Regions from separate parts of the Psychromonas sp. CNPT3 genome, predicted to be linked through region 2. Evidence: predicted binding sites of a transcription regulator. Region 2 holds the regulator's gene; the other holds the start of a gene.
What was found. Region 2 encodes sigma-54, which starts transcription at its own class of promoters, with help from an activator protein. Its sites were predicted from a motif close to GTTGGCACGNNNNTNGNNT; they were not measured.
Positions count from the first base shown of each region.

Region 1: a site for sigma-54 is predicted at 3,287-3,305, ahead of PCNPT3_RS03255 (LPP20 family lipoprotein). Genes of this name have one in related genera too.

Region 1 is NC_020802.1:724,748-732,256, forward strand. It holds gene PCNPT3_RS14240 (DUF5993 family protein) at 600-755, shown strand; gene PCNPT3_RS03240 (disulfide bond formation protein B) at 766-1,314, shown strand; tRNA gene PCNPT3_RS03245 (tRNA-Arg) at 1,757-1,832, opposite strand; gene PCNPT3_RS03250 (FlgO family outer membrane protein) at 2,172-2,945, shown strand; gene PCNPT3_RS03255 (LPP20 family lipoprotein) at 3,347-3,829, shown strand; gene flgN (flagellar protein FlgN) at 3,830-4,249, opposite strand; gene flgM (flagellar biosynthesis anti-sigma factor FlgM) at 4,274-4,591, opposite strand; gene flgA (flagellar basal body P-ring formation chaperone FlgA) at 4,743-5,435, opposite strand; gene PCNPT3_RS03275 (chemotaxis protein CheV) at 5,542-6,474, shown strand; gene PCNPT3_RS03280 (CheR family methyltransferase) at 6,492-7,325, shown strand; gene PCNPT3_RS14380 (hypothetical protein) at 7,311-7,439, opposite strand; gene flgB (flagellar basal body rod protein FlgB) at 7,503-7,509, shown strand, end outside.
Region 2 is NC_020802.1:2,288,983-2,296,491, forward strand. It holds gene PCNPT3_RS10100 (ATP-binding cassette domain-containing protein) at 1-8, opposite strand, end outside; gene kdsC (3-deoxy-manno-octulosonate-8-phosphatase KdsC) at 233-781, shown strand; gene lptC (LPS export ABC transporter periplasmic protein LptC) at 786-1,349, shown strand; gene lptA (lipopolysaccharide transport periplasmic protein LptA) at 1,336-1,869, shown strand; gene lptB (LPS export ABC transporter ATP-binding protein) at 1,872-2,597, shown strand; gene PCNPT3_RS10125 (RNA polymerase factor sigma-54) at 2,639-4,084, shown strand; gene PCNPT3_RS10130 (PTS sugar transporter subunit IIA) at 4,346-4,792, shown strand; gene rapZ (RNase adapter RapZ) at 4,816-5,655, shown strand; gene mgtE (magnesium transporter) at 5,868-7,229, shown strand; gene PCNPT3_RS10145 (YacL family protein) at 7,432-7,509, opposite strand, start outside.

The DNA of each region.
Region 1 (7,509 bases), 1.5 Mb from region 2:
TTCTGTAAAAAATCAGGGGCTTGATGCTAGCCATTATCTACTTTTAGGGAAATGCGTAGAATCATCTTCGATGATGGTGATATGGTCATTTTGCGTCTTATAAATAATAAACGAGTCAGGAGGGGGATAACGCCGTACACCTGCAAAGAATTTATAAAATATAGTTAAAAGTGGCGCAACTCTTTTGATTCTTTTATAGGGCAAGTTTATTTGCATAAAATAGAAAGTGACATGTTATTTCCATGTGCGATATCTCAAATAATAGCATTCACGAAAGATGAGATCTTTCCGTCACGCTTCAACATAAATAGTAGTATCCCGTTGCGTGTTGTATAAGTTGTTACGAGAATGCACCCGATTATATCGGTTTATTCTATTAAATTTCTAGTCTTTCACAATAAAATTTATTAATAAGTAGTTAAGAAGAGGGGAGGTTAATGATCCGCTAACGACAGTTTTAAATACCACTTAGTGCTTATGTACTTAATATTGAACCGGATAATTGATATCCATATATAACGGCAGTTTTGATTCTGTTAATGAAAGTATAAATATTCGCTAACACAATTATCCTGCAATAACTCAGCAAGGAGAATTTTATGATGACATTAATATTTTTTTTATATTTCACCGCTATCTTATTAGCAATAAAAGGTAATCGAAAATTGGCTATTTACGCTTTTAGTCTATCTATCATTGTGAGTTTATTTTGGCTCTCACATCATGCAAGCGACTCACTCTCTATTTTACTCTAGGATGCAAAATATGACTCAATCATTTTCACGACAACTTAATGCACTTGGCGCCATAGCAATCACTTTTGTGTTGATGTTCGCCTTCTATTCTCAATTTGTTGCAGGAGAGTTACCTTGTCCTTTATGCTTATTACAACGCGTTGGATTTGTTGCTGTTTTATTTGGTCTACTGTGTAATGTTGTATATGGCCCAAGAACATCGCATTACGGCATTATGATCTTTGGGGCTTTATTTGGTGCAGGTGTCGCTCTTAGACAAATTTCACTACATGTTATTCCCGGTACTCCTTTTTACGGTGATCCCTTCTTCTCTTTTCATTTTTATACTTGGGCATTCATTTCTTTCGTTGTGATCGTATTCGGAAGCGCTGTCATGTTGTCATTTTCTTCACAATATAAAGAAATAAAGTACCAAACATTTGTACAAATGCCGGTGCTAAGTAAAGTAGCAATTGCCCTTGTACTTTTCGTTACTCTACTTAATGTGTTGAGTACTTTTGCAGAATGTGGTCCCTTCGAATGCCCCTCTGATCCTATTCAATATTGGTTATTTAATTAAATATAAAACGGACATAGCATACATTGTCCGTTCTATTAATATGCGAGAACAAGGTACTAAGGTTTTGTCGAAAATTCTAATCTAATAGCAAAGGAACTAAAAAGGTTACCCGTCTTGCTTGTTGAAATTATCCCACCCTGCGTTGTGAGTTTTGAAGTGATAACAACACTCTCCTACAACTCACGCCTTGCTAGGGTTAATTTTTCCTGCGCAATACATGAAAACTTAATTAATTCCTTTGGTATAAGATATAAATTAATTTTAATTTTATAAAACAAAATTAACAAAGGATCTACGTAATTATTTGTGATTTTTTAACTGCAATCTAGCATGCGGATTAGGACATTAAATTTAAAGGTGGGAATGAGAGTTGATGGTAATAACACGCTTAAACAATTAACAACTGTAGTTTATTATTGGGTTTTATTTGTGTTGCTTTAATTGGTCTCCTCATCGGGACTCGAACCCAAATCATCCGCTTAGGAGGCGGGTGCTCTATCCTGTTGAGCTATGAAGAGATGCGTTGATTATACTCAAGCTATGTGAATATGCAAATGCGTCAATAGATTTAAACGCTTTGTTTTAAATGGGAAAAATAAGAGATATTTATTATTTTGTTTTTTTATATCCAAATTAGGTCGCTAATTTATAGTAATAAAATAGCTAAATAAATCTGGCTCGATTTTTGCTTTATTTAGTATTTAGGTAAGTATTAGCTTGGATGTGGTATATATTGCCACTTTATGAAAGGAAGTGCTTTAATCCGTGTAACTTTATTAAAGTTTATGGGGCGGGTGCCGATAAGCTAAGTAAATTATCCATAGCATTCTTTAGAATTATAATTAGGTAGGTATTGAATGAAAAAATTATTGTCGGCATTCAGTGTTATATTGTTTCTTTCGGGCTGCGCTCTTCTTGAGCCTGTAGAGCAAGTTTCGACAGCAAGTGATCTCCCCCAAAATTACCAACCTGTATTAGAAAATCAAAATAATCGTGATGGCGAGTATCTTTATTATTATATTGCTAATTCATATAGTAATTCTGGTAAAAGTGCTTTTTTACCAGGAGAAACTTCGCAAGTAGAGGGGTACGGCAAGTTATATTCTTTTAATGGTGAGAAATCACTGATTTTATCAGAAGTTGTCAGTAAGATGGCCGACCAATTATTGGTTAACTTTCCCACTCGATACAGAGGCGAAGCGATTGCATTAACATCTCTAGTCGATTTGAATGATCATAAAAAAACCAACTGGATAGGGCAGACAGTAACGGAGTTATTTATCCATGAATTACATATCCGCCAATTGCAGGTTGTCGATTATAAATTGACGGGAGATATTCAGATCACCTCACGAGGTGAATTCGCACTAACTCGCGACTGGAAACGATTAAATAAAAATATAGATGTGCGCCGTATTTTTACCGGAACAATGTCTCGCAATGAAGAAGGGCTTATTTTAAATGTACGTATCGTCAATACCGATACTAGTATTGTGGAATCTACCAGCAGTGCTTTTATTCCTCATGGTATGTTTGTGGGGGGGGAATACGATTATCGCACTAATCAATATTATAATAGAAATAGCCAACAAATACGTAACAACCGAGCGCAAGTTCACTTGGTTAAATAGCGCTAGCAAACTGAAAGCTTTGTATTATTCGCCGTGTTATTTAGGTGCCAATAAAAAACAAAAAATGCAACGAACCTATCTCGTTGCATTTTTGCTTTTATACCTAAGCATATATAAATCTACTTTATGCTATAGATGTAAGTCAAAGGACGCCTCAAGTGTCAGGTAGACATGAGAAATTCCTAATATCACTCATCCATTCTGTATTACACTCTCTCCTATTAGCACTACTCGTAAATACTGGTAGCCGTTATCGATGTCTCTTTAAATAAGAACAGATAGTGACTTATATTTGTCGATAAAAGCGCAATGCTTAGGTGAAAAGTGTTTTTTTAGTCGAAGCTGGCTTAATTCTTGCTTGATTAGCATTGCCATTTTCGTTTTTTAGCAAGGATATATTAATGAACATTAATCGATGTTATCGCTCGTTGTCAGTATTGCTTTGTAGTACTTTGTTTCTTTTTTCATGTACGCCAATATCACATAATATGTTATTGCCAACCCAAGAAGAACTAAAAGAGCAAACTGACGTGCATAGCTTTACCTCTGTCGGTTATGCACCTGTTGCGACTCAAAAAGGGGCAACCTTAGAAGAAAAAATACTAAACGCTATCAAAGCATCTAAATTGGATGCTTATAAAGAAATGGCAGAGCAAGTATATGGCGTGTTACTGAGTTCTGAAACCGAGCTTTCTGGTGTGCATATACAAAGCGCTCGTGTTCGAAGTAAGGTTCGGGGGTTAGTTAGAGGTGCTCGGGTGTTAAAAAGTTACCATGAAGGTAAACTTTATATTACGGAGTTAGTTCTGGATATGAAAGCGTTACCGTATTCAAATATCATAGGTGAACAATCAAAGCCGCGTAAGAAAGCGATTTATTATTGATCATGCCTGAATGTTTTTACCTAAAAGTTGACCACTATTTAGCATCCCTTTTTGATCATAGGTGATGCTGTTCTTTCCTGTTGCTTGCTTGATAAGTTGAGTCAGATGTTTATTACTGCGCATACCTAACTCTACTAATTTTCCATTAATACTATTAATATGTTGGCATTTAGCAAGGCAAGAAAGAATTTCTTTCTTTATTTCCTGAGCCGTTGTTGAATTTTCTATTTGTTGTAAATCGGCCGGACGCGATAAAACGCTATCTAGCTCTGCGATTAAAGTTAATTTTTGTTGTTTCTGTTTCAAAATTTCACTGAGATGAGAAAAGCTCTTTTCTTTTAGACACGTCGTTTCTTGCTCCAATATCAGGTGCAATTCATTAATTAATATTAATTGTCGATTTAGCTTTTCAATAGGCATTGTTTAATTATCTCAGCTTAAAACTTATTTCAGAATTCGACTAAAATCACCTTCAAATTGACTGAGGCGCTGTGCGAGTCGTTCTGTATTGATTTTATAATCACCGTTAGTGATAGCGGCTTTTAGTGATTCAATACGCTGTTTGTTTACTTGGGGCTCTGTCGCACCTTGTTGTTGCATTTTATTTATATTCTTCGCTTGTGACGTTAATTGCACAGAATCTTTATGTTGATCATTATTAACATTTTGTGCGTTTTTGACAGATGATTTTTGCGCCTGAGCCTTATGCTGCTCAACCACAATGTTTTTTTGTGTCGCTTGGCGGTTAATGTTGATGCTCATAATTATATTCCAAAAGTATCATGTTTATATTATATCGGCGAAACGCGTACTTTCTTTAGTAAAAAAACAAAAAAAAGTGTTTAAATGTAAAGTTTTTTTAACAATGTGAAATATTAAAACAATACGTCTCTAAAATAAAGTGCAATTTACTCTAAAAAGTAACTTGTACTTCTTTTTGTGCAGAGACGGTGCCCACAACAATACGTTGAGAACGTGAATTTTTGACTCTAACAGATTCTCCAATATTAGCATTATTTAGGGCTATTCCTGAAGTTTTAATTACTAATCCTGCTTTTATTGCGCTAATGATCACTTGATCTTTTTGACAGACAAAACAAACATCTCTATTTTTTATTATTTTTTGAGCACCCATATTACGTTTGAGGCGGCTACCGATAAGTATTTTCTTTTGTGAAAAGCTACCACCTCGCAATTGGGATTTTGTTAAATAAGTCACTTTTATATTGTTATTGTTTAATGTTTCACCTTTACGCAAAGCTTGAGCGCTGATGATGGTGCGGAAAAGTCGATGAGAACGGACGCGTACATAAGTTGACCATTGTGGCTTATTGGGGCATGTCACTTTGACCGATACGTTGTTTTTTAATTTTCCTGACACAATCTCACCTAAAAAAGGAGATAAACATTTCTTGTATGTTATTCTTTTATTTAAAGGAACTGCGATAATAGAGGTTTTTTGTTCATTGTTTTTTGGATATATTGCATTATATTCATTAAGAATAAGAGTTTCTGCGAAGTTTTCGATGTCTTTTTTATAATTAGTTTCAGCAAAAGAAGCAGAACAGCCTAAACTGATATAAAGGATAAAAAAACGTATTAACATAAAGATCCTATTTATGGATGAATAAGCACTCAATAGAGTTTAATTAATTATTAAGCATCATTATAGAATGATTCTTTGATAAGTTATAAGAGAAAAGGAAGATTATATGGCAGGCGTGTTAGACTCAGTAAACCAGCGAACTCAATTAGTCGGGCAAAATCGCTTAGAATTACTACTCTTTAAATTAGGCGGTAAACAGCGCTACGGTATTAATGTTTTTAAAGTCAAAGAAGTATTGCAGTGTCCCCCTTTAACTAGCTTACCTAAATTACACCCAACCATTCGTGGTATTGCGCATATTCGTGGGCAAACTATCTCTGTTATCGATATGAACCTTGCAACAGGCGGGCGTGCGATAGAAAATGTTGAAGAGCGTTTTATTATTATTACAGAATATAACCGTTCAATTCAAGGTTTTCTCGTTGGCGCTGTCGAGCGTATTATCAATATTAACTGGGAAAATATATTACCACCACCTAATGGTATTGGACGCTTTAACTATATGACGGCAGTGACGGAAATCGATGGTGATTTAGTCGAAATCTTAGATGTTGAAAAAATATTAGATGAAATATCACCTGTTAATACCGATGTTACTGCAGATGTGATTGATCCTACTATTAAAGAAAAAATTAAAGATAAAAAAATACTGGTTGCGGATGACTCGTCGGTAGCAAGACGACAAATACAAAGAGCTATCACCGCATTAGGTTTAGAATGCGATATGGTAAAAGATGGTAAAGAAGCATTAGATTTACTTAAAAAGATATCGAAAACAGGATCTGTGACAGATCGTTATGCGTTAATGATTTCAGATGTTGAAATGCCTGAAATGGACGGTTATACCCTAACCTCGGAGGTTAAGGCTGATCCTGCATTGGCTGGCCTACATATTATTTTACATACGTCATTAAGTGGTGTATTTAATGAGGCCATGGTTAAAAAAGTGGGGGCTGACGACTTTATTGCAAAGTTTAACCCTGATGAGTTGGCCACAGCAGTACAAAAAGTCATTAATTTAGATGATCAAAACAATTAAAAAGAGAGATTATATTTGTGAGAGCGCTTTCCGAAGATATTTATAAAAAGTTTTCAGATTTTTTAGAAGTGCAATGTGGCATTGTACTTGGGGGAAATAAACAATATTTGGTGAAAAGTCGATTGATCCCATTAATGGATATATTTGCAATCGATACACTTACTAATTTAATTAACGAAGCGATGAGTTATAAGAATCGATCATTACGGACGGCTGTTATTGATGCTATGACAACTAATGAAACATTATGGTTCCGAGATCGTTACCCTTTTGAATTATTAAGCTCTAAAATGTTTCCTGAAATATTAAAAAATAAGAAAAGTATCAAAATGTGGTCAGCTGCAAGTTCTTCGGGACAAGAGGCTTACTCCATTGCGATGACTGCAGCTGAATATCAAAAACAAAAAGCCGTGTTAGGTATGAATGTGCAAATCATTGGTACTGATATTTCTAATACGATGTTAGAACAGTGTAAAGCGGGTATTTATGACACGTTGGCGTTATCTAGAGGCCTATCTGATGATCGTAAAAGAAAATTCTTTGACGCTTTGCCTGATGGCTCTGGAAAAATGCAAATAAAAGCAGACGTCAAGAAAATGACGAGCTTTAGAAGTTATAATTTATTAGATAGTTATGCGGGTTTGGGAAAGTTTGACATTATTTTTTGTCGTAATGTACTTATTTACTTCTCTGGCGATGTTAAATCTAAAATATTAAATCAATTTGCAGGCGCATTAAATCCTGGAGGCTATCTGGTATTGGGGGCTTCCGAGTCGATTACCGCACTTACTGATAAATTTAATATGGTCCGTTGTAACCCGGGTATTATTTATCAATTAAAAGATAAGTAATGTCGTTGTTGCCTCTTTTAATAAAAAAGAGGCAACATTTGCCTCTTTTTTTATGACAAGATCTCCACGTCCTCCCCTTTCCGCTTGAAAGTCTCTCATTTTACTTATCTGCATAAAAATACTACCTTTTATCTTTTTGGCACAGTGGTTGCATAGTTAATTGCATAGGAGAAAATTATGGCGA
Region 2 (7,509 bases):
TTTTTCATTAAATATATCTACGTAGTGAACAAAACTAATGACAGTGTAATAAGGCACGCTTTTTTATACAAACTTTAAATCTATAAACCTTCGTTTACTTTGATAAAAAATATTTTTTTACACTCTACTTATCGATGTTAGCTAAAATAAGACATTATCAGCACTTAAGTCTTTATTTTTTTACTGATAACCGTAACAATGTCTTTTAATACCTTAGCTAACGAGAAATACAATGATCGAAACACCTTACGGAAACATCAGCGCGGTCAATTATCAACGCGCCAAAAAAATAAAACTCCTTATCTGTGATGTTGATGGTGTGTTTTCAGATGGCCGTATCTATTTAGGTAACCAAGGCGAAGAATTGAAAGCCTTTCATACAAAAGATGGTTTCGGTATGAAAGCGATTATGCAGCAAGGGATCGAGATTGCTATTATTACCGGCAGACAATCAAATATTGTCGCCAATCGAATGCAAGCTTTAGGTGTCTCTCTTATTTTTCAAGGTAAAGAAGATAAATTAAGTGTTTATCAATCTTTACTTACTAAGCTGAACTTAAATGCATCAGAAGTCGCTTATATCGGTGATGACGTCGTCGATTTACCCGTTATTCAAGCATGCGGGCTGGGAGTGGCCGTTAACGATGCTCATCCGTTAGTGATACAAGGTGCGGACCTAGTCACAAAAACGCGCGGTGGCTTTGGCGCTGTCCGTGAAATTTGCGACCTTTTTTTACAGTGCCATCATAAATTACAGATAACCACCGGTAAAAGTGAATAAATAAATGAAAAAACGCCATATTATCCCTTTTGCTGCCCTGCTCATCGCTTTTCTTTTTTGGTCTTATTTTAAAGCAGAGCCACTCTATAAAATATCAAAAGTACACAATCCAAATTACACTGCCTATAATTTAAGCAGTACACATTTTGACACGCTAGGTGATATTAGCCACAAAATGTTTGCCGATAAAGCCACAACTTTTAGCGAGAAAAATAACACCGTATTTATTAATCCACGTGTTATTGTGTATGTTAGAAATAAAGATAATAATCAAATAAGTACTTGGCAGATAAGTAGTAAAGATGGTTTATTAGAAGATGAAAACACATTAAAATTGACTCATGATGTGCGCGTTGAAAACCTAAGTTTAGATCAACTCATACAAAATATAGCCACTGAAGAGCTCACTTTACTGCTGGATAAAAAAGAAATCAGTTCAAATCTGTTTATTACTTGGGATGGTCCGCAAATGCATCAACAAGGTGTCGGAATGTGGGCTTCACTACTGAGTAACGAAATGATAGTAAAAAACAATATAAAAGCGGTGTATTTTAATGAAAAAAATTAAAATTGGTTTGATCAGCAGTGCCCTACTCTTTTCACTTAGTGCTTGGGCGCTAGAATCAGATTATGTAAAACCTATTCATGTTAGCTCTATTAGTCAGCATGCCAAAATGAAAAATAATAGTATTACCTTTGTTGATGATGTTTTACTCACCCAAGGTAGTATTATCATAAAAGCAGATAAACTCATTGTCACCCGTACTGCACAGCCTAATCATGAGCAAATGTTAGCAAAAGGTAACGTCGCTACTTTTTATCAAACACAAGAAGATGGTCGGCCTTTTAATGCGCAAGCAAATAGCATTCATTATGATGTCGCTAAATCTAAAATCACGCTAACAGGCAATGCACAAGTTAAGCAATTAGACAGTCGCATTAACGGCGCTAAAATTATTTATTATTTAAACACCGAAGAGTTGATTGTGATGAGTGATAAAAATAATGAAAAACGGGTTAAAACGGTTTTTTTACCGGCTCAGTTTGAAAAAAACAACAATAAACCTAACTCAACAAAAGAAAAATAAAAATGGCTGAATTGATCGCAACGGGACTCGTAAAAAGTTACAAAGGACGCACCGTCGTAAATGGCGTTAATTTAACCGTTAAAACGGGTGAAATTGTCGGTTTATTAGGCCCAAATGGCGCAGGAAAAACCACCTCATTTTACATGGTGGTAGGCCTGGTTAAACAAGATGAAGGTAAAATATGCATTGATGATGAAGATATCTCACATCAACCCATGCACATTAGAGCGCAAAAAGGGATTGGTTATTTACCTCAAGAAGCCTCTATTTTCAGACGTCTAACCGTAACTGAAAACATTATGGGTATATTACAAACGCGTAAAAACCTAACGTCTGCCCAGCGCACTGAAAAATTGAATGCGTTACTTAATGACTTTAATATTAATCATATTAAAGATAACAAAGGCATGAGCCTCTCTGGGGGTGAAAGGCGACGCGTAGAAATAGCCAGAGCACTCGCAACCGATCCAAAGTTTATTTTATTAGATGAACCTTTTGCCGGTGTTGATCCTATTTCAGTACTCGATATTAAAAAAATTATTGAACAACTACGCGATCGAGGCTTAGGCGTTTTAATCACGGATCACAATGTACGCGAAACATTAGATGTATGTCAGCACTCATATATCGTTAGCCATGGAGAAATAATCGCGATAGGAACTCAGGAGGAGATCCTATCTAATGCCAAAGTTAAAGAAGTCTATTTAGGCGATGCATTTAAGCTATAGTTATCGTCATTAACTCTACTAGTAAGGAAGAAAGTATTTTGATAAAACAAGGTTTACAATTGAAAATGGGTCAGCAACTTGCAATGACCCCTCAATTACAACAAGCAATCAAATTATTACAACTTTCTACCTTAGACTTACAACAAGAGATCCAAAATGCGCTCGATGAAAATCCTCTTCTTGAGCAAGAGGATGATAGTGGCCTTGAAGACATAAAAAAAGAACAAGATAGTAGTCAAATAGATACTGCTGAGGCGATCTCTAAACTAGAGTTTTCTGATGATCTTCCGGTCGAAAATAACTGGGATGAGGCCTATACTCCGCCTCCGACCACCACCATCTCATCCGGACGAAGCTCCTTTGATGGCGAAGATCGTGTTTATCAAGGCGAATCCTGTACCACTTTACAAGATCATCTTGTTTGGCAAATGCAATTAACTCCCTTTTCTGATACCGATTTATTAATTGCAGCCAATATCATCGATTCTATCGATGAATCAGGCTATTTAACCAGTAGCTGTGAATCCATTTTAGAAAGCTTGCAAAAAGATGTAGATGATTTAGAGCTCGATGAAATATTAGCCGTCCTTAAGCGTATACAACATTTTGACCCGGTTGGCGTTGCCTCTCGAGGCACAAAAGAGTGCTTACAAATTCAATTACGAAATCTAAGTGAAGATACGCCTTGGCGCCAAGAAGCGTTAATGATCCTTGATCAACATATGCAACTTTTAGCAAGCCGTGATTATCGAACGTTGGCACGAAAGACTAAATTAAAAGAAGCACAATTAGCCCATATTATGCGTTTAATACAAAGCCTTGAGCCTCGCCCAGGTAATAAAATAGAGAGCAGTCAGGCGCAATATATTGTGCCAGATGTGTATGTAAAAAAAATAGCGGATCAATGGTGCGTCTCTTTAAATCAAGACTGTGATCCAAATTTATCTATAAACCAACATTATGCAGACCTTTGTAAAGGCAAGATCAGTAAAGCTGACAACGCATTTATTAAAGGCCATTTACAAGAAGCAAAGTGGTTTATCAAAAGTTTAGAAAGTCGTAATGATACCTTATTAAAGGTTTCAAAATGCATTGTAGAGCAGCAACAAGATTTTTTTGAACTCGGTGATGAAGCGATGAAGCCGATGGTACTCAATGATGTCGCCTTTGAAGTCGAAATGCACGAATCAACAATCTCTCGCGTCACCACCCAAAAATTTATGCATACGCCACGTGGTATTTATGAATTAAAATTTTTCTTCTCAAGTCATGTGGCGACAGAAAGTGGCGGAGAGTGCTCGTCCACCGCTATTCGCGCTTTAATTAAAAAATTAGTCGCAAGCGAACCTAATAACAAACCATTAAGTGATAACAAAATGACAAAATTACTTGATGATCAAGGTATTAAAGTGGCTCGACGTACCGTTGCAAAATATCGAGAATCCTTAGGCATCCCCCCGTCAAATCAAAGAAAACAGTTAATTTAATGCACTATAATGAGTTATAAGTATGATAAAAATTAAAAAATAGTGATTTACACATGGCAATGCACTTACAACCTGCTAAACTCGCGCCTTTTCAATAAAAAGAAAAAGCGCTTAGCAAAAAAATAGCTAGGAGCGCATCGTTCATGTTAATGTTATTGTTATTATTGCGTTATTTAAACGCTTAATATTTATACATCAGCTTGTTTAAAATAAAGATGATTATCTCTGTTGCATCTATTGAACAGAAAAAAAGTGATCCCTATGAAAATATCTACCTTAATAACTGAAGATTCAGTCTTTAGCCAAGTAAATTGCAACAGCAAAAAATCGGCTTTAGAAAAAATAAGTATTAGTGCGGCTAAAACATTGAACCTTGATCATCAAGTTCTCTTTAATGAACTCATTGCCCGAGAAAAAATCGGCTCAACAGCGGTTGGCTCTGGTGTTGCGATCCCACATATTAAAATTTCCAGCGACTTACCCGCAACAGGTGTTTTTTTACAATGCCAAAAGGGTATTGATTATGATGCATCAGATGGTAAAAGTGTGGATATTTTATTTGCTATCTTTGTGCCCGAAGATCGTTGCCAAGAGTATTTAAGCGCGCTTGCAACCATCAGTGAAAAATTATTAGATAAAACACTCTTACGCCAATTAAGAAGTGCGACCGACGATAAAATATTGTTTGAATGCTTACAATGTAATTAAAAATCAATTAAGGGATCTTAACTATGAAGTTAATCATCATCAGTGGCCGCTCTGGATCGGGTAAAACTATCGCACTACATGTGCTTGAAGATCTGGGTTATAACTGTATTGATGGGATCCCTTTTGCCTTACTTGAACAATTATTAGAAAATGTCGATGCTAAGCACAATAAAGTGGCGATTAGCTTAGACGTACGTAATCTTCCCGGTGAATCCTCGCAGATAGCTGATTTATTGCAACGCTTGCAAGACAAAGTCGAAAGCGACATCATTTACATTGATGCTGACAGTACAGAGCTTATTCGGCGCTATAGCGAAACCAGACGATTACATCCTCTTTCTAAGCAAAAAATGTCCTTATCACAAGCATTAGAATTAGAGCACTTACTGTTACAACCTATCAAAGAGAAAGCCTCTCTCGTTATTGATACTACGACCCTATCTATTCATGATCTCAATGAGCGTTTAAAAATTTATTTACAAGGTAGCAGTAAAAGTAAACTTCTTTTAGTCATTCAATCCTTTGGTTTTAAATATATGCATCCCGAAGATGCTGATTACATGTTTGATGTGCGTTTTTTGCCTAACCCACACTGGCAAGAAGACTTACGACAATATACCGGACTTGATCCTTGCATCGAAGAGTATTTAGATGCCTTTCCCGTCGTAAAGCAAACGATTAATCAAATCGATAATTTATTCCAATCATGGCTTGGACATTTAGAAAATAATAATCGTCATTATGTCACCATTGCAATTGGGTGTACTGGTGGAAAGCATCGCTCCGTTTATGTCGCGGAGCAACTGGCGAAGCGCTTTAAAAATCATTACCCGGTACAAATTGAACATAAATGTTTAAAATAACGATAAAGCAGTAGCTATCAGCAAACAAATCTCTACAATACGCAATAACTTAAGCGGTAAAATACATAAGATCGCTAAGCAAACAAGGTGTCTTGACTTACTATAATATAAAAACAACAAAATAAGAGCCGAATTTAAAGGCCATACACAAAAGTAGACTTAGGCTATTGCATCGCTAAGTTAGCTTAAGCATAAGGAAAAGGGGCCACTCCATGTTGGAAAACAGTGATTTACAAAATGCCCAGCAACGCCTAATCGAAGTTAATAACGCTTTAGAAAGTGGTATGTTTGTCTCAACACGTCGTCTACTTGAAAAAATGCCAGCCTGTGATGTGGCATTGTTACTTGAATCTTCCCCCCCCGCAAACCGTAAAATCCTCTGGAATTTAACTGATCACGACCAACAAGGTGAGATCCTTGAAGAATTAAATGAAGATGCCAAAGACGGTATTATTAGTTTAATGAAAGCCAGTGATCTGGTGGCTGCAACAGAGGGCATGGAAAGTAATGAACTTGCCTATATTTTACGTGGTATTCCAAATAGTCTTTATCAAGCCGTTTTAGAACAAATGGCAGAGCAAGACAGGCACCGCGTAGAGCAAGCATTCGCTTACCCCGAAGATACTGCTGGCTCTATCATGAATACCGACACAATCACCTTGAGACCGGATGTTTCTATTGATGTGGTGCTGCGGTATTTACGCTTAAAAGGCGAATTACCTGAAACAACCGATACACTTTATGTTGTTGATGTAAACGACCAGTTAATTGGTGATGTGCCTCTTTCAACTTTACTTACTGTCGATCCGTCACTCTCGGTTGCCGAGGTTATGAATAGTCAAACAGAAATGCTACTCGTTGCGATGGATGAAAAAGAAATAGCTAAACTTTTCCAACGTCACGATTGGATCTCAGCCCCCGTCGTCGATACCAACAACCAACTTCTCGGACGTATTACCATTGATGATGTGGTCGATATTATTCGTGAATCAGGTGAGCACTCTATGATGGGCATGGCAGGTATGGATGATGACGAAGATACCTTCGCGCCCGTATTTCCGAGTGCCAAAAGACGCACTATGTGGTTATCTGTTAATTTATTAGCCGCCTTTATTGCGGCCTCCGTTTCAAATATGTTTGAAGCCACACTCGAACAAATGGCAACACTTGCAGTCCTAATGACGATTGTGCCTAGCATGGGTGGCATTGCAGGAAATCAAACCTTAGCGCTAGTTATCCGCGGTCTTGCCGTCGGTCATATTAACAGCAGTAATGCAAGGTGGTTAATTGGTAAAGAGGCGGCTATCGGTGTACTAAATGGTATGGTGTGGGCTGTTTTTGTTGCCACGGCAGTGACGCTTTGGAAAGGTGATATTGCCGTCGGTTTGATCATCGCTGGCGCTATGTTTATTAATTTATCCATTGCGGGTATCGCCGGTGTGAGTATTCCTTTGATCATGCATAAATATAAAATAGATCCCGCACTCGCAGGAGGGATGGCATTAACCACGGTCACCGATGTCGTAGGATTATTTTCCTTCTTAGGGATGGCAACACTGGTACTGCGCTATTAGCGCTACATCGTTACTAAGTCATAAAAAATGCTTAAAATAAAAGGCCTAATAGCAATATTAAGGCCTTTTATTTTAAGCATACCCATAACACTTCAAATACTTTATCAGGCACTGACTCATAAGCGACAAGCCTTATGAGGGATACTGGTTTTTCATTTTAAAATATTATCGGTATGTATCAATATTCGTGATTTTTTGACGCTTACTCTTGAATAAATTCACACCATGAGTGCAATAAATTCCAAAAATCCTCTAAACCACAACCCGCTTCTATTTCTAA